4 regions of the Comamonas sp. CMM03 genome follow, and region 1 is predicted to be linked to each of the others. Evidence: riboswitches for the same ligand, from Rfam matches in the RefSeq annotation. Region 1 holds a riboswitch; each other region holds the start of a gene.
What was found. Region 1 has a riboswitch for cobalamin ahead of cobW (cobalamin biosynthesis protein CobW). Riboswitches for the same ligand answer to the same signal wherever they lie in the genome.
Positions count from the first base shown of each region.

Region 2: it holds a riboswitch for cobalamin, as region 1 does, so the genes downstream of both, KW830_RS01670 (TonB-dependent receptor) here and cobW (cobalamin biosynthesis protein CobW) in region 1, are expected to answer to the same signal.
Region 3: it holds a riboswitch for cobalamin, as region 1 does, so the genes downstream of both, KW830_RS00315 (TonB-dependent receptor domain-containing protein) here and cobW (cobalamin biosynthesis protein CobW) in region 1, are expected to answer to the same signal.
Region 4: it holds a riboswitch for cobalamin, as region 1 does, so the genes downstream of both, KW830_RS16140 (TonB-dependent receptor domain-containing protein) here and cobW (cobalamin biosynthesis protein CobW) in region 1, are expected to answer to the same signal.

Region 1 covers NZ_JAHUXB010000001.1:848,539-855,919, forward strand. Annotated here, with positions in the region: gene KW830_RS03830 (GNAT family N-acetyltransferase) at 18-602, shown strand; cobalamin riboswitch at 600-820, shown strand; gene cobW (cobalamin biosynthesis protein CobW) at 1,273-2,355, shown strand; gene cobN (cobaltochelatase subunit CobN) at 2,355-6,194, shown strand; gene KW830_RS03845 (ATP-binding protein) at 6,191-7,348, shown strand.
Region 2 covers NZ_JAHUXB010000001.1:356,707-364,156, forward strand. Annotated here, with positions in the region: gene KW830_RS01660 (tripartite tricarboxylate transporter substrate binding protein) at 1-647, shown strand, start outside; gene zigA (zinc metallochaperone GTPase ZigA) at 935-2,125, shown strand; cobalamin riboswitch at 2,300-2,555, shown strand; gene KW830_RS01670 (TonB-dependent receptor) at 2,683-4,968, shown strand; gene KW830_RS01675 (ABC transporter substrate-binding protein) at 4,980-5,978, shown strand; gene KW830_RS01680 (iron ABC transporter permease) at 5,975-6,967, shown strand; gene KW830_RS01685 (ABC transporter ATP-binding protein) at 6,982-7,450, shown strand, end outside.
Region 3 covers NZ_JAHUXB010000001.1:69,005-76,454, reverse strand. Annotated here, with positions in the region: gene KW830_RS00335 (iron ABC transporter permease) at 1-229, opposite strand, end outside; gene KW830_RS00330 (ABC transporter substrate-binding protein) at 229-1,122, opposite strand; gene KW830_RS00325 (bifunctional adenosylcobinamide kinase/adenosylcobinamide-phosphate guanylyltransferase) at 1,227-1,820, opposite strand; gene KW830_RS00320 (cobyrinate a,c-diamide synthase) at 1,832-3,241, opposite strand; gene KW830_RS00315 (TonB-dependent receptor domain-containing protein) at 3,267-5,141, opposite strand; cobalamin riboswitch at 5,208-5,448, opposite strand; gene KW830_RS00310 (hypothetical protein) at 5,575-5,790, shown strand; gene KW830_RS00305 (cell division protein ZapA) at 5,787-6,263, shown strand; gene KW830_RS00300 (EAL domain-containing protein) at 6,563-7,450, opposite strand, start outside.
Region 4 covers NZ_JAHUXB010000004.1:495,732-503,181, reverse strand. Annotated here, with positions in the region: gene miaA (tRNA (adenosine(37)-N6)-dimethylallyltransferase MiaA) at 1-419, shown strand, start outside; gene KW830_RS16145 (ABC transporter ATP-binding protein) at 458-1,162, shown strand; gene KW830_RS16140 (TonB-dependent receptor domain-containing protein) at 1,201-3,093, opposite strand; cobalamin riboswitch at 3,168-3,396, opposite strand; gene KW830_RS16135 (ABC transporter permease) at 3,550-6,228, shown strand; gene KW830_RS16130 (VOC family protein) at 6,422-6,856, shown strand; gene KW830_RS16125 (bacteriohemerythrin) at 6,993-7,450, opposite strand, start outside.

The DNA of each region.
Region 1 (7,381 bases):
GCGGTTTCGAGGCTGGCATGACCCTGTCTTTGTCCCTGTCCCATCTGATTTCCATCCAGCCGGTCGAGCGCCTGCAGGAGGTGGACGGTTTTCTGCGCGATGCACGCGTGCAGATGTTCGGTGCGCGCGTGTCTGCCCAGGACACGCCGGCGGATCTGCTGCATTTCGAGCAGGTGTACGGGGGCGGCGGCGGGCAGATGTGGGCGGCCCACGATGCGCAGCGGGGTGTGGTGGGCAGCATTGCCTACCGCCCGTACGACGGCCGGTTTGCGCAACTGGACTTCGGGCCGCTGGCCGTGGTGGAAGTGGTGCGCCTGTTTGTGGCGCCAGTGTGGCGGCGACAGGGCCTGGCGCAGGCCTTGTGGGCCACGCTGCAGGCCCACGCCCGGGCCCACGGGGTGGAGGTGCTGTACCTGCACACCCACCCGTTTTTGCCGGGGCGCTGGAGTTCTGGCAAGGCAAGGGGTTTGCGGTGCTGCAGCGCGAGGCCGACCCGGTCTGGCAGACCATCCACATGCAGTGCCTGCTGCCGCCTGTGCTGCCCACTGCAGCGTCCACTTAGCTGTCCCCGTTGCGCGAAGGGTGTGCTGCCGCTCCTATAATTTGCGCTTTGAACAGGAGCTCTGCATGGCGCATGCCCATGCCGGGTGAAACGGGAAGTCCGGTGACCTTCGCCTTCGGGTGGGAAGCATTCCGGCGCAGCCCCCGCTGCTGTAAGCCTGACCGCCACACGTTGATGCCACTGGGTACGTTACCTGGGAAGGCCGTGTGTGCGGTATGACGGCGAGCCAGAATACCGACCTGTTCGATTGCAGTGGTATGCCACGGGGTGTGGGCTGTTTGCTGACTGGCCCTTTCCACCGCTTTGGCGGTGCGACCCAGGCCTGTCGCACGCATCGCTTCCCCTCCGCATGCTTTTTGTCGCGTGGCGGCTCGGGGAGAGCATGGTTCAACCGTTCACACATCGGCATGCCCGGCGCATGCCTGTCCCAACGTCCGTGCAGGGCGTGCGCATGGCTGCGCGCTGCACTGCGGATGTCTCCATGGCACGGCCTGCCGGGCAGGACCGGCGCATGCACCCCCTGACCTGTGGCCCGCAGCGGTTGTTCGGCCGAGGCCGTGAGCGCCATGGCGGCCAGCCGGTCGCGGGCCCTGCCGCTGCACTGCCCTCACATCGCCCACGCCGCGCACACTGCGCCGGCACCCCCTTCACTGGCAGCGGGCGCTGAGGCCGCAGCTTTCTTTTTCTTCGGAGCACAGGAGTTTCTGACCATGAGTACGCACCACAAGATCCCCGCCACCATCGTTACCGGCTTTCTGGGCAGCGGAAAGACCACGCTGCTGCGCCACATTCTGCAGAACGCCAATGGCCGGCGCATTGCGGTGATCGTCAACGAGTTCGGCGAACTGGGGATCGACGGCGAGATCCTGCGTGGCTGCGGCATCGGCTGTGAAGACGAAACCAATCCGCAAAGCGGTCAGCTCTACGAGCTGGCCAACGGCTGCATGTGCTGCACCGTGCAGGAAGAGTTCTACCCGGTCATGCGCCAGCTGATTGCGCGGCGCGACGATATCGACCACATCCTGATCGAAACCAGTGGCCTGGCCCTGCCCAAGCCCTTGGTGCAGGCATTCAACTGGCCCGAAATCAAGAACGCCTGCACGGTGGACGCCGTGATCACGGTGGTGGATGTGCCGGCGACGGCCGCCGGCCAGTTTGCGGCCAACCCCGCGGCCGTGGATGCCCAGCGCAAGCAGGATCCGAATCTGGACCATGAATCCCCGCTGCACGAGCTGTTTGAAGACCAGCTGATCTCCGCCGACCTGGTGGTGCTGAGCAAGCTGGACCTTGCCAGCGCGCAGGACCGCGCCAAGGTGGAGGCCATCGTGCGGGAAGAGGTGCCGGCCCAGGTGAAGATCGTGGCGGCCGAGCATGGCCAGATCGATCTGGGGGTGGTGCTGGGCCTGTCCAGCGCCTCGGAAGAGAGCATCCATGAGCGGGTGGGCCACCACGAGCATGGCGAAGGCGAGGAACACCACCACGACGCGCACGACCACGATGCCTTCGATTCCGTGGTGATCGAGCTGCCCGAGGTGGATCGGGATGCCCTGCTGGCGTGCCTGGCCGACATCGTGGCCGAGAACACGGTCTACCGCGTCAAGGGCTTTGTGTCCCTGGAAGGCAAGCCCATGCGCCTGGTGGTGCATGGCGTGGGCAAGCGTTTTGACAGCTATTTCGACCGCCGCTGGCGCGACGACGAGGCGCGCAAGACCCATCTGGTCTTCATCGGCCACGATCTGGAAGAGGACCCCATCCGTGCCGCGCTGAATGGTCTGACCGCCGGAGCGCTCTGATGCATTTGCTTGCCGTCCAGCCCGGGGGCTTTGTCGATGACGAAGCCTTTGTCTCCAGCCTGGGCCAGTCGCCGGCCGATGTGGTGGTGCTCAGTGCAGCCGACACCACGCTGGCCTTGCTGGCCGAGGCCTATGCCCAGCTGCAGGCCAGCGCCGCGCAGCAGGGCCTGGGGCCGGGGAGGGACGGCGAGCGTCTGCCGACGGTGCGGCTGGCCAATCTGATGCATCTGCGCCAGCCGGCCTCGGTGGACCTGTACGTCGACGAGGTGCTGCAGCATGCCCGGGTGATTGTGGTCGACCACCTGGGCGGCGAGAGCTACTGGCCCTATGGCACGGAGCGCATCCGCGAGGTGTGCCGCCAGAACGGCATTGTGCTGGTGATGTTTTCCGGGGATACGACGGAAGACCTGAACCTGCTGCAAAAGAGCACGGCCTCCGTGGAGCAATGCCGCAGCATCTGGCGCTATCTGCGCGAAGGCGGGGTGGCCAATGCCCGCGAGATGTTCCGCTATCTGTGGCACAGCTTTCTGCAAGGGGCGCAGCCGGCGCTGGCGCCGCGCCCGCTGCCGTCCGCAGCGGTGTACCACCCCGCGCACGATGCGGCGACGGCCGCGCACTGGCTGGAGCCCGGGCCTTGGCAGTGGCAGGCCGGCGCGCCCGTGGTCATGGTGGTGTTCTACCGCGCCCACCTGCAGTCGGGCAATACGCAGGTGTTTCACCAGCTGTGCCAGCAACTGCTGGCGCAGGGCATGAACCCGCTGCCGCTGGCGCTGCTGTCGCTCAAGGATGCGACCAGCCTGGCCTTGCTGCACCAGCTGTGCGGTGCGCACCAGGTGTCGCTGATTCTGAACACCACGTCGTTTGCGCAGTCGTCGCTGGAAACGCCGGGCGACCATGCGCTGGCGGGCGATATCCCGGTGCTGCAGGTCATCATGTCCGGCAGCAACCAGCAAAGCTGGCTGGACGACGCCCACGGGCTGCAGCCGCGGGACATTGCCATGCACGTGGCCATGCCCGAGGTGGACGGGCGCATCATCACGCGGGCCATCAGTTTCAAAGGGCTGTCGCACCGCAGCGAGCTGACGCAGTCGGATGTGGTGCAGTACCAGGCCCATGCCGAGCGGCTGGATTTTGTGGTGGCGCTGGCGCAGCGTTGGTGCCGTTTGCGGCGCAAAGCCAATCCCGACAAGCGGCTGGCATTGATTCTGGCCAACTACCCCACGCAGGAAGGCCGGCTGGGTAATGGCGTGGGGCTGGATACGCCGGCTTCCGTCATCCACATCCTGCAGGCGCTGCAGCAGCAGGGCTATGTGCTGGACCAGATTCCCGCCGATGGCGATGCCCTGATGCAGCAGCTGCAGCAAGGCATCACCAACGATCCCGATTCCTGGGGTGTGCGGCCGGCGCAGCAGAGCCTGGATCTGGCCGGCTACCAGGCTTTCTTTGCCAGCTTGCCGGCGGAGAACCAGCAGGCCGTGGTGCAGCGCTGGGGCCCGCCCGCGTCCGACCCCATGCTGCGCCAGGGGCGCTTCATGGTGGCGGGCCTGCGTTGCGGCCAGGTGTTTGTGGGTATACAGCCGGCGCGTGGCTACCAGCTGGACCCCATGGCCAGCTACCACGACCCCGATCTGGTGCCGCCGCATTACTACCTGGCCTTCTACCACTGGCTGCGCAGCGCCTGGCAGGCAGATGCCATGGTGCATGTGGGCAAGCACGGCAACCTGGAATGGCTGCCGGGCAAGAGCGTGGCGCTGTCGCAGACCTGCTGGCCTGACCTGGCGTTCGGGCCCATGCCCCACCTGTACCCCTTCATCGTGAACGACCCGGGGGAGGGGGCGCAGGCCAAGCGCCGCGCGCAGGCAGTGATCGTGGACCACCTGATGCCGCCATTGACGCGGGCCGAGAGCTATGGCCCCACGCGCGACCTGGAGCGCATGGTGGACGAGTACTACGAGGCAGTGACGCTGGACCGCCGGCGCGCCCAGCTGCTGCGCCAGCAGATTCTGGCGCACATCGTGCAGCACGATCTGCACCAGGACCTGGGGGTGGCGGCGCCCCGTACCGAGGCGGACGAGCAGCAACTGCTGAACAAGACCGATGCCTATCTGTGCGAGCTCAAGGAAAGCCAGATCCGCGACGGGCTGCATGTCTTCGGCCAGTCCCCGCAGGGGCGCCTGGAGCGGGACACCCTGCTGGCACTGGCCCGCCACCCGGTGGGCAACGGCCAGGGGGCGAACAACAGCCTGATCCGCGCCTTGGCGCACGATCTGCTGCCGGGCACCGCTTTCGATCCGCTGGATGCGGCCTGGGAGCAGCCCTGGACCGGGCCGCGCCCGCAGCTGCTTCAGGCGGTGGATGGCCAGGCCTGGCGCCATGCGGGCGATACCCGCGAACGGCTGGAGCTGCTGGCGCTGCAATGGCTGGAGCAGCCCGGGCTTTCCAGCGCCGATCTGGATGCGGGCTGGGAGCAGACCCGGCTGGTGCTGCAGCGGGTGCAGGACGATCTGCGTGCCCGCTTGCAGGCCTGTGGCCCGCAGGAGATTTTGCAGCTGTGCCGGGGACTGGAAGGCCGTTTTGTGCCGGCCGGTCCCAGCGGGGCGCCTTCGCGCGGCCGCCCGGACGTGCTGCCCACGGGGCGCAATTTCTTTTCCGTCGACACGCGCGCCGTGCCGACGCCCACCAGCTGGACCCTGGGGCTCAAATCCGCCCAGTTGCTGGTGGAGCGCTATACCCAGGAGCATGGCGACTACCCGCGGGCGCTGGGCCTGTCGGTGTGGGGAACGGCGACCATGCGCACCGGGGGCGACGATATCGCCCAGGCCTTTGCCTTGCTGGGCGTGCGGCCCAAGTGGGCGGATGGCAGCTGGCGGGTCAGCGATTTCGAGGTGCTGCCCATGAGCGTGCTGGGCCGCCCGCGCGTGGACGTGACGCTGCGGGTTTCCGGCTTCTTCCGGGATGCCTTCACCAATGTGATCCGCCTGTTTGACGCGGCGGTGCAGAAAGTGGCCAGCCTGGAAGACGAGGATGCATGGACCAATCCCGTCCGTGCACGGGTGCTGCAGGAGGCGGCCGAGCTGCAGGCCCAGGGCCTGAGCGAGGAGGTGGCCCGCCACCAGGCGGGGCTGCGCGTGTTCGGCGCCAAGCCCGGCAGCTATGGGGCGGGTCTGCAGGGGCTGATCGACGGCCGCAACTGGGACAGCGACGAAGACCTGGCCACGGCCTACCGGAACTGGGGAGCCTATGCCTATGGGCAAAAGGACGACGGGACCGCGCTGCCCGAGCGCTTTGTGCAGCGCCTGAGCGAGATCGAGCTGGTGGTGCACAACCAGGACAACCGCGAGCACGACCTGCTGGATTCGGACGATTACTACCAGTTTCAAGGCGGCATGGCGGCGGCGGTGCGGCATTTCCGCGGCCAGCAGCCGGCGCTGTACTTTGGCGACCATGCCAACCCGGATGCCCCGCGCATGCGTACGCTGCAGGAAGAAATCAGCCGGGTGGTGCGCGCCCGCGTCACCAATCCCAAGTGGATCGACGGCATCAAGCGCCATGGCTATAAAGGCGCGTTCGAGGTGGCGGCCACGGTGGACTATCTGTTTGCCTTTGATGCCACGGCCCGCGTGGTGCGCGACGACCAGTACGCGCGCGTGACCGATGCCTTTGTGGCGGATGCCGCCACGCGCGACTTTTTGCAGCAGCACAATCCTGCGGCCTTTCACGGCATGTGCGAGCGGCTGCTGGAGGCCATCCACCGGGGGCTGTGGGAAGACAGCGGGGACTACCAGGCGCTGCTGGAGCAGCAGTTGCTGGCCGCTGAACAATTGTTGGAGAAGCGATGATCTCGTCCACCGAATCCGCACCGCCCGCGCAGGCGGCGGGCTTTCCGTTCACTGCCATCGAGGGACAGCCGCAGCTGCAGACGGCCTTGCTGTTGGCGGCCGTGGACCCGCTGCTGGGCGGCGTGCTGGTGGAGGGGCCGCGCGGCACGGCCAAGTCGACCAGTGCGCGGGCGCTGGCTGCCTTGCTGCCGGCCGGCCGCTTTGTGAACCTGCCGCTGGGGGCGACGGAGGAACAGCTGGCCGGCTCCCTGGACCTGGAAGCCGCGCTGCAGCGCAGTGCGGTGGTGTTCCGCCCGGGCTTGCTGGCGCGTGCCCATGGCGGCATCCTGTATGTGGATGAGGTGAACCTGCTGGCCGATGCGCTGGTGGACCTGCTGCTGGACGTGAGCGCCAGCGGCATCAACCGGGTGGAGCGCGACGGCGTGTCGCACCAGCACGATGCGCGCATCACCCTGGTGGGGACCATGAATCCGGAAGAGGGCCAGCTGCGGCCGCAGCTGCTGGACCGCTTCGGGTTGTTCGTGCGGCTGGAGAATGTGCCCAGTGCCGCGGTGCGCAAGGCCATTGTCAAGACGCGCATGGCCTTCGATGCCGATCCGCAGGCCTTTGTGGAGCAGCACGCTGCGGCGCAATCCGATCTGGCGCAGCGGGTGAAGCTGGCGCGCGAGCGCGTGGCGGCTGTGGCGTGGACCGATGCCGTGCACGACGATGTCGCCCAGCGCTGCCAGGACGCCGGGGTGGAAGGGGTGCGGGCGGATCTGGTGATGCTGCGCGCGGCGCGGGCGCATGCGGCGCTGCACGGCCGCGGTGCCGTCACGCCGGCGGACGTGCAGGCGGTGGCGGAACTGGCGCTGGCGCACCGGCGCACCCAGGCTGCACCGGCTGAGCCGCCCGCGTCGGGTGAGCCGGCGCAGCAGCCGGAACAGCAGCCGAGTTCCGAGGAACAGACGCCACCTCCAGCCCCGCCGCCAACCGGTGGGGCGCAGGGGGCAGGTACCCCGTCCGGCCAGTCCGGGCATGGGCCGGCACCATCGGCGAATACATTGCCGGACCATGCCGCCCCGGCCGATGCCTGGGGCGCCATGCCGCCACCCCAGCTGGTGGCGATGAAGGCGGTCAAGTCGCTGAAGCCTTTGCTGCCAAAAAAAGCCTGACGCGCTCCGCTGTGGCGGGACTGGCCGGAAAGG
Region 2 (7,450 bases), 490 kb from region 1:
TCTCGCCCGAGCGGGATTTTGCGGCGATTGCGCTGGTGGGGCAGACTCCGCAGGTGCTGGTGGCCAGCCCCAAGTCGTCCACCTCCATGCCAGGGCTGCTGGCGGCCTTGAAGAAGAAGTCCGGCGAAATCAGCTTCGGCTCCTCCGGAACGGGATCGGCCCAGCACCTGGCGCTGGCGCTGTTCGAGCAGACGGCCGGGGTGTCGGCCCTGCACATCCCCTACAAGGGCGCATCGAATGTGATGACGGACTTGCTGGGCGGGCAGATCGACTATGCGTTCGAAGGCATGACCACCGCATCGCCCTTCATCAAGGGCGGCAAGGTGCGTGCGCTGGCGCAGACCGGCACCAAGCGCGTGAAGGCCTTCCCGGATGTGCCCACCGTGGCCGAACAGGGCTACCCCGGCTTCAACGCCAGCATCTGGTTCGGGCTGGTCGGCCCCGCCAAAATGCCTGCGGAAGTGGTGGCTCGCATCAATGCCGACGTCAACCGCATCCTGGCCATGCCGGATGTGGTGAGCAAGCTGGAAGAGTTCGGGGCCGAGGACGGCGGCGGAACACCGCAGCGCTTTGAGGCCTTCATGCGGGATGAGCGGGCCAAGTGGGCCAACCTCATCCAGTCGCGCGGGATCCGGGTGGACGCCTGAACCAGGGTAGGGCCGCAGCCACCCAGGCCGTTGCGGGTAGGCGGGCGGCTACGTGTAGCGCTGACATACAAAGCCCCCGCTGTTTTCGGACAGCGGGGGCTTTGCTTTATGCCGGGTGGTGCACTGCGCTGCCGAGCACTTTCGGGGACATGCGGGCCCGGAGGGCGCTGTGCGGCAAGTGGCTGAACAACAGCAGGGCGGGGTGACGTGTTCGCGGCTGCGGCTGTTTTCTGTCTTCATATTTGATAATGAGTTATCATTATCAAATCTTGTTCATGGTACCGGCGATGGCAAAGCTTCTCCCCGTCACCGTCCTGTCTGGCTTTCTGGGCGCAGGCAAGACGACGCTTCTCAACCACATCCTCCACAACCGCGAGGGCCTGCGCGTGGCGGTCATCGTCAACGACATGTCCGAGGTCAACATCGACGCGGCGCTGGTGCGCGAAGGCGGCAGCGACCTGTCCCGGACCGAGGAAAAACTGGTCGAAATGAGCAACGGCTGCATCTGCTGCACCCTGCGCGAAGACCTGCTGGTGGAGGTGCGCCGCCTGGCCCGGGAAAAGCGCTTTGACTACCTGGTGATCGAGTCCACAGGCATCTCCGAGCCGCTGCCGGTGGCCGAGACCTTTACCTTCACCGACGAGGCGGGCGCCTGCCTGTCGGACATTGCGGTGCTGGACACCATGGTCACCGTGGTGGACGGCTTCAACTTCCTCAAGGACTACGAATCCCGGGACAGCCTGCAGGGGCGCGGGGAGTCAATGGGGGAAGGCGACGAGCGCAAGGTGGTGGACCTGCTGGTCGAACAGGTCGAGTTCTGCGATGTGCTGGTGCTCAACAAGACCGACCTCATCACCGACGCAGAGCGCCAGCGGCTCATCGCCATCCTGAAGACCCTGAACCCGCGTGCACGCATCGTGGAATCCAGTTTCGGCAAGGTGCCGCTGGCGTCGGTGCTGTCCACCAAGCTGTTCAACTTCGACGAGGCGGCCAAGGCCCCGGGCTGGCTGAAAGAGCTGCGCGGCGAACACACGCCGGAAACCCAGGAATACGGCATCGGCAGCTTTGTCTACCGCGCGCGCCGGCCGTTCCACCCCAGGCGCTTTCACGCCCTGGTGGGGTCTGAATGGCCCGGGGTCATACGCTCCAAAGGCTTTTTCTGGCTGGCCAGCCGCCCCCTCTATGCGGGCAACTGGTCGCAGGCCGGGGCTGTGTGCCGCCATGGCAGGGCAGGGCGCTGGTGGGCCGCCGTGCCCCGGGAACAGTGGCCGCGCGAGCCCGAGGCGCTGGCCACCATCACCCAGCACTGGGACGAACGCGTGGGCGATGCCCGCCAGGAACTGGTGCTGATCGGCATCGGCATGGACGAGGCCGCGCTGCGCCAGCGGCTGGATGCCTGCCTGCTGACCGACCAGGAAATGGCCCTGGCCCCCAAGGCCTGGACCGGCTTTCATGACCCGTTCCCGGCCTGGGACTGACGCTGTGCATGCCCGGCTGCAGCCCTGGTTTAGCCATTGAGCCGCCTTTGTGCAGCCTTTATGCAGCGCTGCGCTCCATCGGCTGCCAAGGCATGCATTCTGGATATGTCCGGCGTGTTGTGTCCGTTGCGGACATGTGTCCTGAACGATAATTCCTCGCTGCATTGAGATACATTTCAATGCTTGTTACGAGGTGCTGCATTGGCCTGACGGCCACTGGAGTTAAACGGGAAGCAGGTGCGCTCCATGGAGTGCAATGCCTGCGCTGCCCCCGCAACGGTAAGCGAATCACCCTCTGCACCCAGGTAAGACCTGAAGCCACTGCGCACTGCGTGGGAAGGCGTGGAGTGGGCCGAAAGTTCCAGGACGGATGTCCCGGAGTGTCGGCATTTCGCGAGCCCGGATACCGGCCTTGTCACTTTTGTTGGACGCCGCGGGTGAGCGCGCAGTCCAGGTTGGATGGGTTCGTGCGCCGAGCTGTCCTGCCTGCGCATGCATGCCTGCGGATGTTTTCTTGAATCGGCCTTGCGGGAGAGCAGGGCCATCTGGAGCCGCGCATGCGCACCCCTTCCCGTGTTTCCCCGGGCCCCTTCTGCGGGCCTGTCGCTTTTCCCCTTTCCGCCCTGAAGCCCGTGACCGCCGGCGCCGCGCTGTGCTGCGCGCTGTGGGGCGCCCACGCCCAGGGCGTGGCCGACAACACCGCGGCTTCTGCCGCCACTGCTGCCACCGCCACCGCATCGACATCGGCCCCGATCCCGGCTGCGGCGCTGGGCGATGTCTTCGTCACCGCCACGGCCCGGCCCGAGGACCGCGCCCGCATTGCCGCCACCACCCAGGTCATTGACCGCCAGGAGATCGAACGCTCGTCGGCCCGCTCGGTCACCGACCTGCTGGCCGAACATGCGGTGGGCTTTCTCAGCGAATGGACGGCAGCCCAGACATCGCTGAACCTGCGCGGCGCCGCCACCGACGGCCAGGGGCGCGACTTCAAGGGCCAGGTGCTGGTGCTGCTCAACGGCCGCCGCGCTGGCACGGCCAATCTGTCCAAGCTCAGCCTGACGGATGTGGATCGCATCGAAATCGTGCGCGGCCCCGCCTCGGTGGTCTACGGCAGCCAGAACATGGGCGGGGTGATCAACATCATCCTGCGCACTGGTGCCAGCGGCCCGCTGAACCGCGTCACGGTGACCGGCAGCTCCTGGGGCGGCTGGAGCACCCAGGCCCAGACGGCAGGCGCCAGCGGCATGCTGGACTGGTATGTGGGCCTGAACACCAGCGCCCGCGATGACTACAAGTCCGGCGACGGCGGCTTCGTCATGCAGAACACCGGCTGGAAGCGCCGCGGCGCGGTGGCGGCCCTGGGGCTGCAGATCGACAGCCTGAACCGGGTGGAGCTGCAGGCCCGCACCGACGGCATCTACAACGCCGGCTTCCGGGGATCCGGGTCCAACATCTACAGCAAGGACAACCGCGACAACCGCTCGCTGGACCTGACCTACACCGGTGCGCTGGCCGACCAGTCCGTCAGCTGGCTGGCGCAGGTCTACCACTTTGTGGACGAGGACGAATTCAACTGGGCGTCCCCCGTCATCAAGAGCGGCACCAACCCGGTGCCGGGCACGGCGCGCGACTACAACGACCGCAAGCTGGATGCCACCGGCATCCGCCTGCAGCCGCGCTTTCGCCTGTCTGCCGCCAACGACCTGCTGGTGGGCGTGGACTGGGAACGCAGCCACCTGCGCTCGGACCGCTTCCGCGTGGCCATGCCCGGCGGCCCGGCGGGCCAGGTGGCCCCGTACGACAACAACCAGACGGAAGAAACCAAGGCGCTGTACCTGGAAGACGCCCACACCCTGCTGGACAACCGCCTGACCTTGCGTGGCGGCCTGCGCAAGACCTGGGGCGAGACCCGGTTCGATCCCACGCCCAACCTGGCGTTTGCCCAGTCCAATGTGCGCAAGTACGACACGCACACCTGGTCCCTGGGTTCGACCTGGAAGGCCACCGACGACTGGAACCTGCGCGCAGGCATCGCCACCGGCTTCCGGGCGCCGACCGCCACCGAACTGGCCGCCGACTTCACCGCCGTGGGCGGCGGGCGCACCTTCGGCAACCCCAATCTGAAGCCCGAGACCAGCCGCCAGATCGAAGTGGGCACCACCTTCACGCAGCCGGGCTGGAAGGTGGATGCAGCGCTGTTCCAGAACGTCATCTCCAACCGCATCACCACCGTGTCCCGGGGCCCCAGCACCAACACCTCGGACTATGCCAACAACGCCGCAGAAGTCGTGGCGCGCGGCCTGGAGCTGACCACCAACGTCGACCTCAAGCAGGTGCTGGCCCTGGGTCTGCCGGGCCAGTCGCTCAGCGCCTTTGCGGGCGGCTACTACCACTTCGACATGCGCGACAAGGGCGCGGCGGCCACCGCCAACACCGACCGCGTGCAGCGCATGTACCGCTTCCAGGCCTCTGCCGGCATGCGCTACGCCCAGGGCATGGACCGCAATGCAGGTGACTGGAGCATGCAGCTCACGGCGCTGCTGCGCGGACCGATGTGGTACGACACCGAAGAGAACCTGCTGGTGCCGCAGGGCGAACCCAGCAGCACCTACATCCACCGCAAGGGCGCCTTCACGGTGTGGAACCTGCGCGGCGACTACCGGGTGAACCGCAGCGTGAAGCTGTTTGCGGCGGTGAACAATGTCTTCAACCTGAACCGCAGCCCCATCTTCATTGCGCAGGACCGCTCGCCCTGCCTGGCGGATGCGCGCTTCCAGAACGGCGGCTGCGGCACCTCCATGCCCGGGCGCGAGCTGATGGTCGGCCTGCAGGCCGACTTCTGAGGCCAGGCTGCATGCACAGGCCCGCCAGCCCCCTTCCGCAAGCACGCACGGAAGCACTCCCGGACGCACTGTCCCGGCGCGCCGTGCTGCGCCGCTGGGGCGTGGCGGCGGCGGGCGGCGCCTTGCTGCCCGGCCTTGCCATGCCCACGGTGCTGGCCGGTGCGGGGGCTGCAGAGCAGGCCATGCAGGCGGCCTCGGGCATCCACCTGAAGGATGCCCTGGGGCGCGCCGTCTGGTTGCCCCGGCCGCCCCGGCGCATCGTCACGATTTTTTCGTCCAACACCGAACTGGTCGCCTCCCTGGGGCTGGTGGAGCGCATCGTCGGTGTCGAGGATTTCACCCGCTACCCGGCCGAGGTGCTGGGCCTGCCCAAGGTCGGCGGCCGGCTGGGATTTTCCGTGGATGCCGTGGTGGCCCAGCGCCCGGATCTGGTCATCGTGACCCCGGCGCGGCAGGCAGCCACCCAGCTTGTCGCACCCATGGAACGCATAGGAGTGCCCATCATGGTTTTGCTCAGTCGCACCCTGCAGGAGGTGCTGGACAACATCCGCCTGGTGAGCCAGGCCTGCGGCGAGCCCGAACGCGGCGCCGCGCTGGCCCAAGCCCTGCATGCGCGGCTGCAGGCCGTGGATGCCACCGTGGCCGGCCGGCCGCACCTGCGGGCGCTGATGGTCACCGGGCGCGCGGGCAACGGCATGCTGCTGCTGGCCCGCCCGGGCACCTACACCGGCGAAGCCATGGTGCGCGCCGGCTGCCAGCACGCACTGCCGGCGCTGGGCGTGCTGGCCCAGGTGTCGCCCGAGGCCGTGCTGGCCGCGGACCCGGATGTGCTGCTGTTCGCCGGCAACCAGGCGGGGCTGGACGATCTGCTGCACCAGCCCGGCTGGCGCGACATGCGGGCCCTGCGCCAGCGCCACTGCTGGACCGTGTCCCGCTCCGAATTCCTGATCCCCGGGCCGCGCACCTTTGACGGTATCGAATCGCTGGCCCGGCAACTGCACCCGATATGACTTCACGCACAACATGGTGGGCCGCGCTGCTGGTGCTGGCCCTGTGCCTGCTGGGCGCGGCCTGCGCCGGCCACCAGTGGGCCAGCGTTCCGGAGCTGTGGCGCGCGCTGAGCGGCGACGACTCCCTGCACAGCCGGCTGCTGCTGCAGTGGCGCCTGCCGCGTGTGGCAGCCGCCGCCTGCGTGGGCGCGCTGCTGGGCCTGTCGGGGGCCATCTTCCAAGGCGTGTTCCGCAACCCGCTGGCCGAACCCTATCTGCTCGGTGCCTCCGGCGGCGCAGCCCTGGGCGCCACGGTGGCCTTGCTGGTTCCGATGGGCCTGCCCCAGGGCGTGGTGCTGCCGGTGCTGGCCTTTGCCGGCGCCTGGGGTTCCACCTTGCTGGTGCTGGCCGTCGCCCGGGCGGCGGGCGCGCTGGATGCGGCCGGCCTGCTGCTGGCCGGCGTGGCGCTGGCCGCCATGCTGGGCGCGCTGCGTTCTTTCCTGATGCTGGCCCTGTCCGATGAAACCGTCAGCCTGCAGGTGGTCATGAGCTGGGTGCTGGGCGGTATCCAGACCCCGTCCTGGAACGGCCTGCTGGTGCTGGCCGGCATCACCCTGGGCTGTGTGGTCGCCACACGCCCGCTGGCCCATGGCCTGGACCTGCTGGGCCTGGGCGACACCGTGGCCAAGGGCTTCGGCCTGAACCCGGAGCGCTTCATTCCGCTGGCCGTGCTGGTGGGCTCGCTGGTGGTGGCGGCCGCCGTGGCCTACGGCGGGCTGGTGGCCTTTGTCGGGCTGGCCGCGCCGCACATTGCACGCTGGATGGTGGGGCCCATGCACCGCGTGGTGCTGCCTGCCAGCGCCCTGGTGGGCGCCATCGTCGTCACCGTGGCCGACGCCCTGGCGCGCAGCGTGCTGCCCCCGGCGGAAGTGCCGCTGGGGCTGATCACCGCCATCGCCGGCGGCCCGTTCTTCATCATCCTGCTGGCGCGGCGCCTGCGCGCGTCATGACCGCGAGGTTTCCCATGCACGACCCACAGGGCCTACCGGATACAGCTGCCGCGCCGGATACACCTGGTGCACAGCCCGTACTCACCGCCCAGGGCATGGTGCTGCAGCACCGGGGCAGCAGGGTGGTGGACCAGGTCTCGCTGGCGCTGCCCGAACGCGGCGCCATTGCGCTGATCGGCCCCAACGGGGCCGGCAAATCGTCATTGCTGTCCATGCTGGCGGGGCTGCAGACGCCCAGCCAGGGCCAGGTGCTGTGGCGCGGCGCGCCGCTGCAGCGCCTGTCCTTCGCGGAGCGTGCCCGCTGCATCGGTTACATGCCCCAGCGGTTTTCGCCGTACTGGGATGTCACGCTGGCAGAACTGCTGCAGATGCGCCTGGGGCCGTCCGCGGACATGGACGGTGTGCTCCGGCAGCACGGACTGCAGGCCTTTGCCAACCGGCGCTGGCACTCGCTGTCCGGTGGCGAGCAGGCGCGCTGCCTGC
Region 3 (7,450 bases), 780 kb from region 1:
GCCATGCCCCCAGGGAACGCGGCAGGCGGATGTCCACCACGATCTGCCACGACACCGGGTCGTCCCGCATGCGCAGCACGCTTTCCCAGCCGGTGCTGCCCACGCTGGCGCCCCCCATCAGCAGGACGGCGGTCAGCGCCAGCAGCACCAGGGCCAGCAAGGTGCTGCGGCGCTGGCCCGGGGCATGGCCGTGCCGATGTGAGGAAGAGGATGGCAGGGGCTGCACCATCAGCGGTTCACCCCCGAGGCCGGCGCTTTGGGCGCCTTGTCGATCAGGCAGCGCGCAATCAGCTGCGCGGCTTCGGCCATGCGCGGGCCGGGGCGCACGATGACATTGGATTCCTGTTCGCTGAATGTGCACACCTGGTTGCCGCGCACGGCCTTGAGGCTGTTCCAGCCGGGGTAGCTGGTGGCCACCTGCATGCTGCGGTTGCCCAGCATGATCACATCGGGCTGGGCGCGCAGCAGGAATTCGGGGCTCAGGCGCGGGAACGGACCCAGATCGGCCGGCACCACATTGCGCACGCCCAGCTGGGTCAGCGTTTCACCGATGAAGGACTGGGGCCCTGCCGCATACGGGCCGCGGCTCACTTCAAAGTACACACGCACCTGCTTGGCGCTGTCCGGCATCTGCCGGGCAATGTCGGCCACACCGGTCTGCAGTTCGCGCCAGACCCGGTCGGCGCCCTGGGCCTGGGGCACGCCCAGCAGCCGGCCGAGTTTGTCCAGCACCTGGTGCACGCCAGCCTGCGATTTCACTTCCAGCGCAGCAACCTTGATGCCCAGCGACTCCAGACGCTCCGCCACCTTGGAGGCGTTGGACAGCAGCACCAGATCGGGCTTGAGGGCGACGATGGATTCCACGCTGGGGTCCAGCCCGCCGCCCACCACGGGCAACTTCTGCACCGAGGCCGGCCAGTCCGAGTAGCGGTCCACGCCCACCAGCCGGTCGCACAGGCCCAGGGCGCAGGTGCTTTCGGTCAGCGACGGCAGCAGGCTGACGATGCGCTGCGGCGGCTTGGCCAGTTGCACGGTCTTGCCCCGGTCATCGGTGATGGGCAGTGGCGCCAGGCGCGCACTTTCGGCCAGCGGCGGCGGCACGGCAGCGGCCTGTACGGGCATGGACGGCAACGCCGCCCACAGGACCAGGCAGGCGATGGCCGCAGCCCGGCGGCGCAGCCCCTGGGCCGCGACGCGCGGCAGTGCCATGGAAGAAGCCATCCCGGTCATTTCAGCTGCAGCGGCAAACCCGCGGCCATCAGGGTCACGCGGCTGCAGGCAGCGGCCACGTCCTGGTTCAACACCCCGAGCGCATCGACAAAGGCGCGCACCTCGCGCCCCATGGGGATCACGCCCAGGCCGATCTCGTTGCCCACCAGCACCACCGGGCCGGGGCAGTGCACCAGCACCTGCAGAAACCGGCTGCGCTGTGCGCCCCAGTCCGGCGATGGCTCCACGGACGTGGAGGACGCGGCAGCCTCCATGGGCATCATCCAGTTGGTCAGCCACATGGTCAGGCAGTCCACCACCACCAGCGTCCGGGGGCTGCTGTGGGCCTGCAGGGCCTGGGCCAGCTGCAGCGGCGCTTCCACCGTCTGCATGCCCGGCACGCGCGCGGCCCGGTCCACCTGGTGGCGGGCAATGCGGGCGCGCATCTCGTCGTCCCAGGCCTGGCCGGTGGCCAGGTAGGTGGCGCTGCGCCCGGGTGCGGCATCCAGCCAGTCACGCGCAGCCTGTTCTGCACGGCGGGTCTTGCCGCTTTTCTGGCCGCCCAGGATGAGTTCCTGCCAGGCCACGGGGGAAGAAAGGGAATCGCTCATGGTGGCGTGGATTATGAAAGCTCTGCCGGCCCGTCCCAGCACACCGGCTCGGCCCCCAGCAAGGCGGCCACCGCACGCGGGTGCGAAGGGAACCAGGCGTGGAAGTAGCTGGCGTGTACGCTGCCTTGGCGATAGACCGCCTCGCCCTTGCCGGGCTCCACCGGCTGGCGTGCACGGCTGGTGCGCCCGACCTCCGCTGCGCTGCAGTCAAAGCGCGAGTAGTGGAAGGTGTGGCCGCGCAGCACGCTGCCTTGCAGCACGCATTGCTGCATGCCCAGCCCGGCCAGCCGGGTCTGCATCTGTGCCGTGCCCGGCAGGATGTCCCACAGCGGCCGGGATTGCCCTTGCGCATCGGTGATCTGCTGGCCCAGGGCCAGCATGCCGCCGCATTCGGCCCACACAGCCTTGCCTGCGGCCACGTGGGCGCGCAGATCGGCCTGCAGCCCGGTGTTGGCGGCCAGCTTGCCGGCATGCAGTTCCGGATAGCCGCCGGGCAGCCACAGGGCATCGCAGGGCGGCAGGCCTTCGCCAGCCAGCGGCGAGAAAAATGCCAGATTGGCCCCCATGGCCTGCAGGCAGTCCAGGTTGGCGGGGTAGATGAAGCTGAAGGCCGCATCGCTGGCCACGGCCACCGTGCGCCCCTGCAGCCAGGGCTGCAGCGCCTGCTGTCCGGCCGGCGGCTGGGCGGCAGCTGCGGCGGGGAATTCCACGCTCCAGCGTTGCCAGGCGGCCCAGTCCATCTGGCCCAGCGGGGTGTCGGCCAGCTGGTCGGCGGCGGCGTTCAGCCGCGCCATGGCATCGGGCAGCTCGTGCGCAGCCACCAGGCCTAGGTGACGCTCTGGCAACAGCTGTGCATCCCTGCCCTGGCCGATGCGCGCCAGCGCGCCCAGCCACAGATCGGGTTCGCGCAGGCTGGTTTGCAGCATCTGCGCATGCATGCCGGTGGCCACGCGGTTGGCCAGCACCCCGGCCCACGGCACCTCTGGTTGGTACTGCCGCATGCCCAGCACCAGGGCACCAAACGAGCCGGCCATCGCGCCCGCATCCACCACCAGCAGCACGGGCACGCCCAGTTGCTGGGCCAGATCCGCTGCGGTCGGGCTGCCGTCGAACAGGCCCATCACCCCTTCGATCAGGATGACGTCGGCCTCGCCGGCTGCGGCATGCAGGCGGGCCCGGACCTCGTCCATGCCCACCATCCAGCCGTCCAGGTTGTGCACCGGCGCACCGCTGGCCAGTTGGTGCCAGTAGGGGTCCAGAAAATCCGGGCCACACTTGAACACGCGCACCGTGCGCCCCTGGCGGGAGTGCCAGCGCGCCAGCGCGGCGGTCACGGTGGTCTTGCCCTGGCCCGAGGCCGGGGCCGCCACCAACACGGCCACGCAGCGGCGCGCAGCTTGGGCGGAAGTTTCAGTCAACATGCATGCTTTCCGGCGGCCCCGGCGGTCAGCGGGGCAGCCATTTCAGACCCACCCAGAAGGTGCGGCCCGGCGTGGCGTAATCCTGGGCCAAGGTATAGGCCCGGTCCATCAGGTTGTCGATGCGTGCGGTCAGGGTCAGGTCCCTGGCCACCTGCGTGGAGGCCGACAGGTTGAACAGGGTGTAGCCACCCAGGCTCATGACCTGCTCGTCCTTGGCGTTGTAGCGGCGGCTGGCCGCCTGCATTTCCCCACCCAGTGTCCACCCGTGCACGGCGGCATCCACTCCCAGGGTGGCAAACCGGCGCGAGCGGCGTTCCAGCAGCTTGCCGGTGGCCTCGTTCGTGGGGTTCTGGAAATCCACGGAGCCATACCATTTCAGCCGACCGGTGCGGTAGGCCCCGGTCAGGGTGATGCCCTGCAGCTGCGCACGCTCCACGTTCACATAGCAGGACGTCTTGCCGCAGCTGCCCAGGCCTTTTTCATAGGACACCAGGTTCTGCAGCTTGTTGCGGTACAGCGTCACTCCCAGGTGATTGCCCTGGTCGGCCCAGCGCAGACCGATTTCCTTGTTCAGGCTTTCCTCGGGGGCCAGTGCCGGATCGCCATAGTCAGAAAAGCGCTGATACAGGCTGGGCACGCGAAAGCCGGTCGAGGTGGAGGCGGTAGCGCGCCACTGGGGTGCAAACGCCCAGGCGTAGCCGATGCCGCCGGTGTTCTTGCGGCCGAAGTCGCTGTCCTCGTCGCTGCGGGCATTCAGCTGCACGCTGTGGGCACCGAATTTGGCGCCGTAGCCGATGGCCACGCCGGTCTGGTCGCGGTCCTTGTGGCTGGTGTTTTTCAGGCCGGTGTTCTCCAGCGTGTCTTCGCGCCGCTCCAGCGCCAGGCTCAAGGTGCCGGGGCCCAGCAGCCACTCGTTCTGCAGCAGCATGGTACGCAGCCGGGTTTCGGCTTCGTAGGTGCTGGTGCCCGAGGTCTCGTAGCGGTTGGTGGATTCGCTGACGGACAGGCGCGTGCGAAAGCGCTCCGTCCACTGGGCGGTCCAGCTCAGGCCATAGGCATCCAGCGCGCGCAGGCCGCGGTCGTCCTTGACCGACTTGCTGGCGTCATACCCGGCATTGGTGCGGCTGGTCAGGGCCGTCAGTTCCAGACGCTGGTCGGCATTCAGCTGCAGCCCCACGCGGGCGTTGGCCGATTTGCGCGTGTAGCCGTCACGGTCTTCGTTGTGCACGCCGCGGTTCTTGGAATCGAAGCCATGGCTTTCGGCATAGGACAGGCCCAGCGCGTAATCCACCATACCCTGGGCGCCGCTGATGCCGGCCTCGGCCTTGCGGCTGCCGTACTCGCCGGCCCCCACGCCCACAAAGGGCTGCACGCCGGCGGTTCCACGCTTGGTGAACACCTGCACCACGCCCGCCAGCGCGTCCGAGCCATAGACCGCGCCCGCCGGGCCGCGCAGCACTTCGATGCGCTCGATCAGGTCCACCGGCAGGGATTCCCACTGCGCTCCACCGGAGCCGTTCTGGACATCGACACGGATGCCGTCGATATAGACCGCCGTGTGCTGCTTGCTGGCGCCGCGCAGGTAGAGACCGGTTTCGGTGCCGGGGCCGCCGTTGCGGGTGATCTGCACGCCGGGCAGCTTGGCCATCACGTCTTCCAGCGACCGGCCGGCCTGCTGGTCCAGCTGGTCGCGGTCGATGACCGTCATGTCCGCAATCACATCCGACAGGCGCTGCTCGCTGCGCGTGGCGGCCACCACGGTCTCCTCCAGCGTGGCGCGTGCAGAGGGGCTCTCCTGGGCCTGGGCGGCTGCCGCCACAGCGCACAACACGGCCGCCGACACGGCAGACCACGGCAAGGCGGGCGCCACGGCACCGGCCTTCAAAACATTCGAGAACATGAGAAAAAACACCTAGTCGCCCGTACCAGCCTCCCCGCCAGTGATGGGCAAAACCATGCCCGCTCGAGCGGGCACACCAGTGTTGGCCGGTATCCGGGCTGGTCCTCCACACCATCGCCTTCCCAGACGCTTGTTCAAGGCATCCAGTGGCGGTATCAGATGGCGGGGGTGCATGGCATGCACCAGGGACTCACCGTTGCGGGGGCAGCGCAGGCTGGGCGGGTTCTGAAAAAACGAGGCCGTCCTGCTTCCCGTTGAACTGCTGCGCGTGAACCGCGCTGCGAGCACCAACAGCAGCGATTTTAGTTTCAGTCCTGCCGTTCGTAGAAAAACTGCTGTGCACCGGTGTTTTCCAACGTCATATGCAGGCTGATTCGGCCTTATTTCACCTGCTTACATTTAGGCACGCCTACAATTGCTACCCTCTATGTCTATGACCTCGCAGCCTTCCATGATCGAGCCGCTGGCAGAGCGTGTTGATCGCCTGCTGCTGCGCCACGCCGAGCTTCAGCGCACCAATGCCCTGCTGGCCGAGCAGGTGGCCGCGCTCACACAGGAGCGCGATTCCCTGCGCTCGCGCCTGCAGGCGGCCCGTGCACGGGTGGACGCACTGATTGAGCGCCTGCCCGCCAACCAAGAGGCACCATGAGCCAGATCGAAGCGCGCATCCTCCAGCAAGACTATGTGTTGACCTGCCCCGAGGGCCAGGAAGACATGCTGCTGGCCGCCGTGCAGCGGGTGGATGCGGACATGGAACGTATCCGCAACACCGGCAAGGTGCGCGCCCGCGAACGCGTGGGGGTGCTGGCCGCCGTGAATCTGGCGTTCGAGAGTGCATCGCTGTACACCCGCGTGCAGGAACTCGAGCAGGAGCTGGAGCTGACGCTGGAAAACGGCCTGGCACCTGCCGCCCTTGCGGCCGACGCACTGCCCGCAGCCCCGCTGGAAGACACCCCACGGGACGACACCCTGCAGCAAGCACTGCAGGCACAGGAAGAAGCCCAGGCATTGGCCGCGCAGTTGCAAGAGCTGCTGGCACTGCGCGAGCACGAATTGCAGCAGGCGCAGGCGCTGATCGAACGCCTGGAAGCCGCGCTGGAAGTCGACAGCAAGCTGCTGTAGAGGCCTTGCGGCAACGCCGAAACGGTGCTGCCGCGCAAATCCCCCTTTTCTCCATCCGGTCCACCACAAGCCGCCGGTCACGCGCTAAAATGAAGGCGTCTGCAAATCTGCCGTGCTTTATATTGCCTTGAACCAATGCTCCCTGAGCACGGGCTTGGTACATTGCCAGGCAAGCGTGATCGTCTCGCGTTAGACGAACCCAACGTCTGGTTGCCCTCGCCCACCTGAACCCCCGGTTCAGGATGACGGCGCGGTGGTTTTTGCAGACACCCCCACCCTCATCCCGGCGGCCAAGGCCGCTACATCGGCCGGTCTTCTCCCGGCACTCCGCCCCCCAGACTTCCTGCTTCCAGGCCTGCCGCCTGGGCGCGCAGCATGGCCTGGAAGGTAGCCGCCTCGACCCCCGGGGCACACAGAAACCCCTGGTAGAAGCCGCAACCCATGCGCATCAGCGTTTCACGCTGCGCGGCGGTCTCCACGCCCTCGGCGACGATCTCCACATCGAGCGCGCGCCCCAGGCCGATGACCGCCTCCACAATGGCCTTGTCGCTCATGTCCTGTGGCAGACCGCGCACAAAGGACTGGTCGACCTTGAGCTTGGAAATCGGCATGCGCTTGAGGTAGGCCAGGTTGGAATAGCCGGTACCGAAGTCGTCGATCACCAGCTGCACACCCAGGTCCGCCAGCTGTTCGATGCAGTGCACGATGACCGGCTCCTTCTGCAGCAGGGCCGACTCGGTGAGCTCCAGCTCCAGCCAGCATGCCGGCAGGCCATAGGCACTGAGCAGCGAGGCCACGCGCGCCGCATAGTCGGGTTGGTGCAGCTCCAGCGACGAGACGTTGACCGACACCTTCACGCCCAGGCCCTGCTTGACCCAGCGCATGGCTTCCTTGACCGCCTGCTCCAGCACCCAGGCGCCGAGCTTGACGATGTAGCCGGACTCCTCGGCCAGCGGAATGAACACCCCGGGCGAGACCACGCCCAGGCGTGCATCCGTCCAGCGCAGCAGCGCCTCGCAGCCGACAATGCTGCCGGTGTGCATTTCGACCTGGGGCTGGTAGACCACGCGCAAGGCGTCGCGGTCCAACGCCTGCCGCAGCGCATGCTCCATCTGCACCCGGCCCAGCAGCCCGTTGGACATGGCCGGCTCGTAAAAGCCGAAGCTGCCCTTGCCGCTGGCCTTGAC
Region 4 (7,450 bases), on a different contig from region 1:
ATGCATCGGCGCCGCGCTTCGATGCCACGCTGTTTTCGCTGGAGCCGACCGACCGGGCCTGGCTGCACCAGCGCATTGCCCAGCGCTTCGAGCAGATGCTGGAGCACGGCCTGGTGGACGAGGTGCGCACGCTGCGCGCCCGTCCCGATCTGCACCTGGACCTGCCCAGCATGCGCTGCGTGGGCTACCGCCAGGTGTGGGAAGAACTGGACTGGCAGGAGCGCCGCGACAAGCCCGCGCTGAACATGCACCTGGTGCGCGAAAAAGGCATTGCCGCCACGCGCCAGCTGGCCAAGCGCCAGATCACCTGGCTGCGCAGCATGCCCCAGCGCCACGCCATTGACTGCCAGGCCCCCGACGCCATCGTGCAGCTGGTGCAAGCTGCCTGGGGTGTGGTGCAGGCCAGCCTGCCCAAGTAAGCCGCTGCTCCCGTCTCCCGCCGTTGACCGTATTCACCATGTCCTTGCCATCTGCCAGCACACCGCCCGCCAACGTTCAGGTCGTGGATCTGGCCAAACGCTATGGCACAGGGGCCGATGCGGCCACGGTGTTCGAGCAGGTGAACCTGGAGGTGGCGGCGGGCGAGTTTGTCGCCATCGTCGGCGATTCGGGCGTGGGCAAGTCCACGCTGCTCAACTGCCTGGCCGGGCTGGACCGCTGGGACCAGGGCCAGGTGCTGCACCAGGGACAGGACATCGGCCGCCTGGATGAAGCCGGTCTGGCCGTCTGGCGCCGCGCCCATGTGGGTTTTGTGTTCCAGGCCTTTCACGTGCTGCCGCATCTGAGCGTGGCGCAGAACGTGGCCCTGCCGCTGATGCTGCTGGCGCGTGGCACCCCGGCCGAACAGGACGCCCGCGTGCAGGCCATGCTGGAAGCCGTGGGCCTGGGCGAGATGGGGCAGCGCCTGCCCCAGCAACTCAGCGGCGGCCAGCTGCAGCGCGTGGCCATTGCCCGCGCCCTGGTGCACCGCCCGGCCTTGCTGCTGGCCGACGAGCCCACCGGCAACCTGGACCCGGACACGGCCGCCCGCACCATGGACCTGCTCGTGGCCCAGACCCGCGAAGCCGGCGCCAGCCTGGTGCTGGTCACCCACTCCCCGGACGCGGCAGCCCGCGCTGACCGGGTGCTGCGGCTGACGGCCCGGGGCATTGCGGCGGCCTGAACAGCGCCGGACCGCGGGGCCGTGCTAGCGGCGCAGCTTCAACGCGGCGTCCACTTCAAGGTGACAAAGCCGGCACGGCCACGCTGGTTGTAGCCGTAGGCGGTTTCATAGACCTTGTCGGTCAGGTTGGCCACACGGGCCTGCACCGCCCAGTCCTTGGCAAACTGGTATTCGGCGTGCAGGTCCACGGTGGTATAGCTCTTCAAGTCAACCGTACCAACGCCATAGACAGCATCCGTGCGCTTGCCTACGTACAGCGCATTGGCACCCAATTTCCACGCCCCGAGCGTCTTGTTCACAGACAAAGTGGCCTGTGCTTCAGGTAGGCGCCGTGTGATGCGTTCGCCTTCGTTATCGCGCGCATCCAGGTGTTCGTAGGTTGCCGCAAAACGCCAAGTATCGACAGACTTTTGATAGCCCAGCGACCACCCCTTCATGCGGGCCCGGTCCACATTCTCCACCGTGCTGCCCCAAACGATCAAGTTACGCACTTTGTTGTCAAAGTGTGCCAACTTGAATTCGTGACCTGCAAGGTCCCAATTCAGGCCCACTTCCGTGTTCTGCCCTTCCTCTGGCTGAAGGTTGGGATTCCCTCCCCCACCCCACACAGGGTCTGCAGGGTAGTACAGCTGGTTGAATGTAGGTGCATTGATGCTCTTTCCACGCGATGCGTAAGCTCGCAAAGTGGGTAGCACCTGATAGCCATAACCAATACCCCAGGTGTTGTAACTACCAAACTGAGAGTTGTCATCGCGGCGCAGATTGGCTTGCCAGGAATGCGCACTGTGGCTGCCATTCAGGCCTGCATAGGCAGCATTGGTGCTACGTTCGGAGCGGTCGAACTTCGTGGTCGACACAATGCTTTGTTCCAACCTCTCCAGCCCGGCAACAACCAAACCAATCGGTGTTTTGATTTCGTTGCCCCACTTGTACTCATCCTGGGCGGTATTGAAGGTTGAACTGACCAACATGCCCGTAGCGATGCTGCGGTCACGGTTCCACTGCTTGTCCATGGAGCGGGACACGCTCAGCTGGGTTTTCCAGGCCTCGCTCAAAGTGCCCGAGAGCTTGAGTGAACGGGTTCCCGCGTTCGAATCCAGCCACGAATGCGTGGTGCTGCCATTGTCCGATTCGGCATAGCCATCCGCCTGCATCAAATTGGCATCGAGACGCCAGGCGTCATTGAAGGCATATCCGAGTGAAGCTGTCAGCGAAGTCTGGTCAAACTTGTCTGCGTCCCGGTGGTAGTACGCGCTCTTTTCGTTGGTGGAAGAAAAGCCGGGGTCCACCACACGCGCTACATGCAGGCTGTAGTTCCAGCCCTGCTGTGCACCTGCAAAGCCGCCACTGGCATCCTTGTAGCCACCACTGCCCCAGGTCAGCTGCGCATGGGGCACAAAAGCTTGCGTCAACCCTTTTCCCTGTTTGGTAAAAATCTGGATCACCCCGCCAATGGCATCACTGCCATACAGGGCCGATGCCGGGCCGTGCACCACCTCGATGCGCTCAATTTGCTCCAGAGGCAGGCTTGCCAGCGAAGGATCCCCGGCGGTAGCAGACCCAAAACGCACCCCGTCCACCAGCAAAATTACCTGTTTGCTGCCGCGAATCGACACACTTTGCAGGTTGCCACGACCACCGCTGCTGGACATCTGTACGCCGGCAAAGCGCTGCAGCACTTCGGCCAGCGAGCGGCCTGCCGAATTGCTGATCTGCTCTTCGGTGATCACGCGCACATCGGCCAGGGTTTCGTCCAGCGGCGTTTCAGAGCGGGTGGCGGTCACCACCGTGGTGGACAGGGGCACGCTCTGCGCAGCGGCATGCTGGGCCAGGCAGGCCGCGGCCAGGGCCACGGCCGCCAGAGGAAAACGCACGGAAGCGCGCTGGCCTTCCGCTGGGAATGGTTGGAAATTTCGCATGGATGCACACATGGTTGGCACCGGCGTCCCCGCCCGTGCTTCACACAACCAGCAACCCGGGTCTGCATGCACAGCGGCACGCCAGCGGATGCTGGACCTGTTTTGGCCGGTATCCAGACTGGCGCACGGCTTGCCAAGCCTTCCCAGAGCGCATGGCTCCAGTGGCAAGAGATGGCAAGCGGGTCCTGCGGGACCTGTGCGCTCACTGTTGCGGGGGCAGTACATGCTGTGCCAGCGCGGGCGCCGGCGTCCATGTTTCCCGTTTAACCGCAGCGCCAGAACAGCGCTGCAAGCACCAAAACCCCGCATTGTAGGCAGCAGGCTGACACGGGGCTTGTAGGATGGCGAATGCCCTGCCCATGGAACCGTGGGCCGCGCTGGCGTGCCCACCCGCCCTGGCGGCGGTGCACACCGCTGTTTTGCCCTGGAACCTCCGTGCCCGCCTCACCCTCTCTCACCGCTTCTCCGCTGCCGCGCCTGCTGGCCAGTTTTTCGCTGCAGGAGTACCGGCGCCAGCCCTGGCGCAGCCTGACCGCCCTGCTGGCCATTGCGCTGGGCGTGGCCCTGGGTTTTGCGGTGCATGTGATCAACCAGTCGGCGCTGGATGAGTTTTCCCGCGCGGTGCGCAGCGTCAACGGCCAGCCGGATCTGGAATTCCGTGGCATGCGCTCCAGCCTGCCCCAGAGCATTTACCCGCTGATCGCGCTGCGGCCCGAGGTGCAGCATGCCGCGCCGTGGATCGAAGGCACGGTGCAGATCGACAACCCGCCCGCCACAACCGCTGCGTCCGGCCAGGCCCCGCACGCGCCACCGGAACCGCTGTCGCTGCGCCTGTTGGGCGGCGACGCGCTGCAGTCGGCCCCGCTGGCCCCTGCGCTGCAGCCCCGGCTGTTTGCCGGCCAGGACCGGTTGCGGCTGTTCGCACCCGACGCGGTGTTTTTGAACCCGGCGGCACTGCAGGCCCTGGGCCTGGACGAAGCCAGCGCCCCCGGCGCCCTGCTGCCGGTGCGCGTGCACACCCATGCCGTGACGCTGCGCGTGGCCGGCACGGTGGCAGCCGGCGGTGCCCCGCTGGCAGTAATGGACATTGGCGCCGCCCAGGACCTGCTGGGCCAGGACGGCCAGATCCAGCGTGTGGATGTGCTGCTGCGCAGCGGCACCGACCGCAGTGCCTTCACCGCTGCGCTGCGTGCCCTGCCCGGCTGGCCGGCCCAGGTGCTGGTGCAGCAGCCGGGCGGTGAGCAGCAGCGTGCGGCCGAGATGTCACGCGCCTACCGCGTCAACCTGACCGTGCTGGCTCTGGTGGCGCTGTTCACCGGGGCGTTTCTGGTGTTTTCCGTGCTGGCGCTGAGCGTGGCGCGGCGCGCACCGCAACTGGCGCTGCTGGCCGTGCTGGGGCTCACGCCCGCGCAGCGCATGCGCCTGGTGCTGTGGGAAGCCGCCCTGCTGGGCATGGTCGGCAGCGCGGCCGGCATTGCGCTGGGCACCGGACTGGCCTGGCTGGCCCTGCGCATGCTGGGAGGGGACCTGGGCGGCGGCTACTTTGCCGGCGGCCAGCCCCCACTGCTGTGGAGCGCACCGGCCGCCGCCACCTTCTTTGCCCTGGGCCTGGCCGCCACCGTGGCCGGCGCCTGGTGGCCGGCACGCACCGCGCGGGCGCTGCCGCCCGCCGCCACGCTCAAGGGGCTGGGCGCCGTGGGCCAGACGCCTGCGCGCGCCTGGACCGGCCTGGCCCTGGTGGCCGCCAGTGCGCTGCTGGCCAGCGTGCCGCCTATTGGGGGCATTCCCCTGGCCGCCTATGTGGCCGTAGGGCTGATGCTGCTGGGCGGCATGGCACTGCTGCCCTGGCTGCTGGATCGCGTGCTGGGCGGCCTGCAGCAGCTGTGGCCGGGCGCGCTGCGGCAGCCGCTGTCCATGCTGGCGCTGGAACGTGCCCGCCGCATGCGGGCCAGCGCCAGCGTGGCCGTGGGCGGCGTGGTGGCCAGCCTGAGCCTGGCCGTGGCGCTGACGGTGATGGTCACCAGCTTTCGCGGCAGCATGCTGGACTGGCTGGACGCCGTGCTGCCCTCACCGCTGTACCTGCGTGCGGCCGGCGGCTCGTCCAAATCCGATGCGGCACTGCTGCCGCCCGCGCTGCTGCAAGCCGTGCGCGACCTGCCCGGGGTGGAACGCGCCCAGCCGATGCGGGCCACCAGCCTGTGGCTGGACCCGCAGCGCCCGGCCATCAGCCTGCTGCTGCGCCCGCTGCACGGCCCGCAGGCCCAGCAGCTGCCGTGGGTGGGGGCCGCGCCTGCACAGCCCGTTCCGGACAGCATGGTTGCCGTCTACGTGAGCGAGGCCGTGGCCACGCTGTATGGCGTGCAGGCCGGCCAGCCCTGGCCGCTGCTGGACCGTGCGTTCAGCACCGGGCTGGCCGACGGCAGTGCTGCCGGGGCAGACGACCCGGCCACCGTCCCCACGGCCGGCGCAGCGGAAACGCGCTTTTTCATTGCCGGCATCTGGCGCGACTACATCCGCCAGTTCGGCGCGGTGGCCATGGACTGGGGCGACTACCAGCGGCTGACGGGCGATGCCCGCATGTCCGAGCTGTCGCTGTGGCCTGCTGCGGGCGAGGGTCAGGCCACACTGCAGCCGCGCATCGAAGCCGCGCTGGCCCGACTGTCCGGCGGACAGGCACCGCCGCTGGAACTCACCAGCAGCGCCGCGCTGCGCCAGCGCTCGCTGGAGATTTTTGACCGCAGCTTCGCCGTTACCTACTGGCTGCAGGCGGTGGCAATCGGCATCGGGCTGTTCGGCATTGCTGCGAGCTTCAGCGCCCAGGTGCTGGCACGGCGCAAGGAGTTTGGGCTGCTGACCCACCTGGGGCTGACGCGCCGGCAGATCCTCACGGTGGTCGCCGGCGAGGGCGCGGCCTGGACGGCCATGGGCGCACTGGCCGGCACCTTGCTGGGCCTGGGCGTGGCCGCCATCCTGGTGCACGTGGTCAACCCACAAAGCTTTCATTGGACCATGGAGCTGCGCCTGCCCGCCGGGCGCCTGCTGGCCCTGGCCTGTGCCGTGGTGCTGGCCGGCACGCTGACGGCCTGGTGGGCCGGCCGCCAGGCCACCGGAGAGGACGCGGTGCTGGCGGTGAAGGAAGACTGGTAATGGCGGCATGGCGCCTGCGGCGGCGGCACACTGCCACCGCGTGCCACCGCGTGCCACCCGCCATTCCCGCCATTCCCGCCCTTCCCGACGTGCCCGCCATGCGGCCCTGGCCATTGGTCGGCCCGGCTACGTTCTGTCATACCTGCATTGGCGCCGCTGCCGTACAACCGCTGTCTAACCACCGGAGGCATGCATGCAAGTCCAGACCTATCTTCTGTTCCAGGGCCGCTGCGAAGAGGCCCTGAACTTTTACCGCGATGCGATTGGGGCGACCATCCAGGCGCTGATGCGCTACAGCGAAAGCCCGGAGCCGCCGCCGCCCGAATGCACACCCGCACGGCCCGACATGGTGATGCACGCCAGCCTGCAGGTGGGCGAGACCCTGATCATGGCCAGCGACGACCCCAGCCCCGGCATCCGCCTCTTTACCGGCTTCAGCCTGACCTTGAACTGCACCGATGCCGCCGAGGCGCGCAAGCACTTTGATGCGCTGTCCGCCCAGGGAGAGGTCACCATGCCGCTGGGGCCGACGTTTTTCTCCCCGTCCTTCGGCATGCTGAAAGACCGTTTCGGCGTGCCCTGGATGGTGATCGTGGTGCAGGAACAGGCAGGCTGCGGCGCCACCTAGGCAAGCCTTTGCCCACCGGGTGACACCGCGGCATGCAAAAGGCGCCTGGCATGGCTGCGCAGGCGCCTGGGGTGGGTGGCGATAGGGCGGAGGTAGGCCGCCGCCAGGCCTGGGGGCCAGGTGGACTGGGTGCGCCCTAGACCTTGGTCACCGGCTTCGCGAGCGCCACGCCGGGGGCGGCTGCCGCCTGCGACGGCTTGGCCGGTGCCAGCAACGGGGCCTTGGTGCCCGCTGCCGCACGGGCCTGTTCGCGCGCCTTGCGGCGCTGGAAGCGCAGCAATTCCTTGTCGTTGCGGCGGATGTGCAGCGAAAGCCAGTCCCGCAGCACGGCAGACAGCTGCGCCGCCACGGTGATGCTGCCGGCCTGCAGTTTTTTTTCCAGGTCCCACAGCTGGTCCATGAAATGGTTGTGCCCGACCTTGTGGTTCTCCAGATCGGGGAAGCCCATCTGCGCCATCAGGTTCTCTTCATTGCGCAAATGGTCCTGGGTGCTGGTGATGACGCGGTGCAGGATGGACGCCACCACCGCCCGGCCCTGGCCTTCGCGGGTGGCGGTGTGCAGTTCATTGACCAGATCCACCAGCAGGCGGTGGT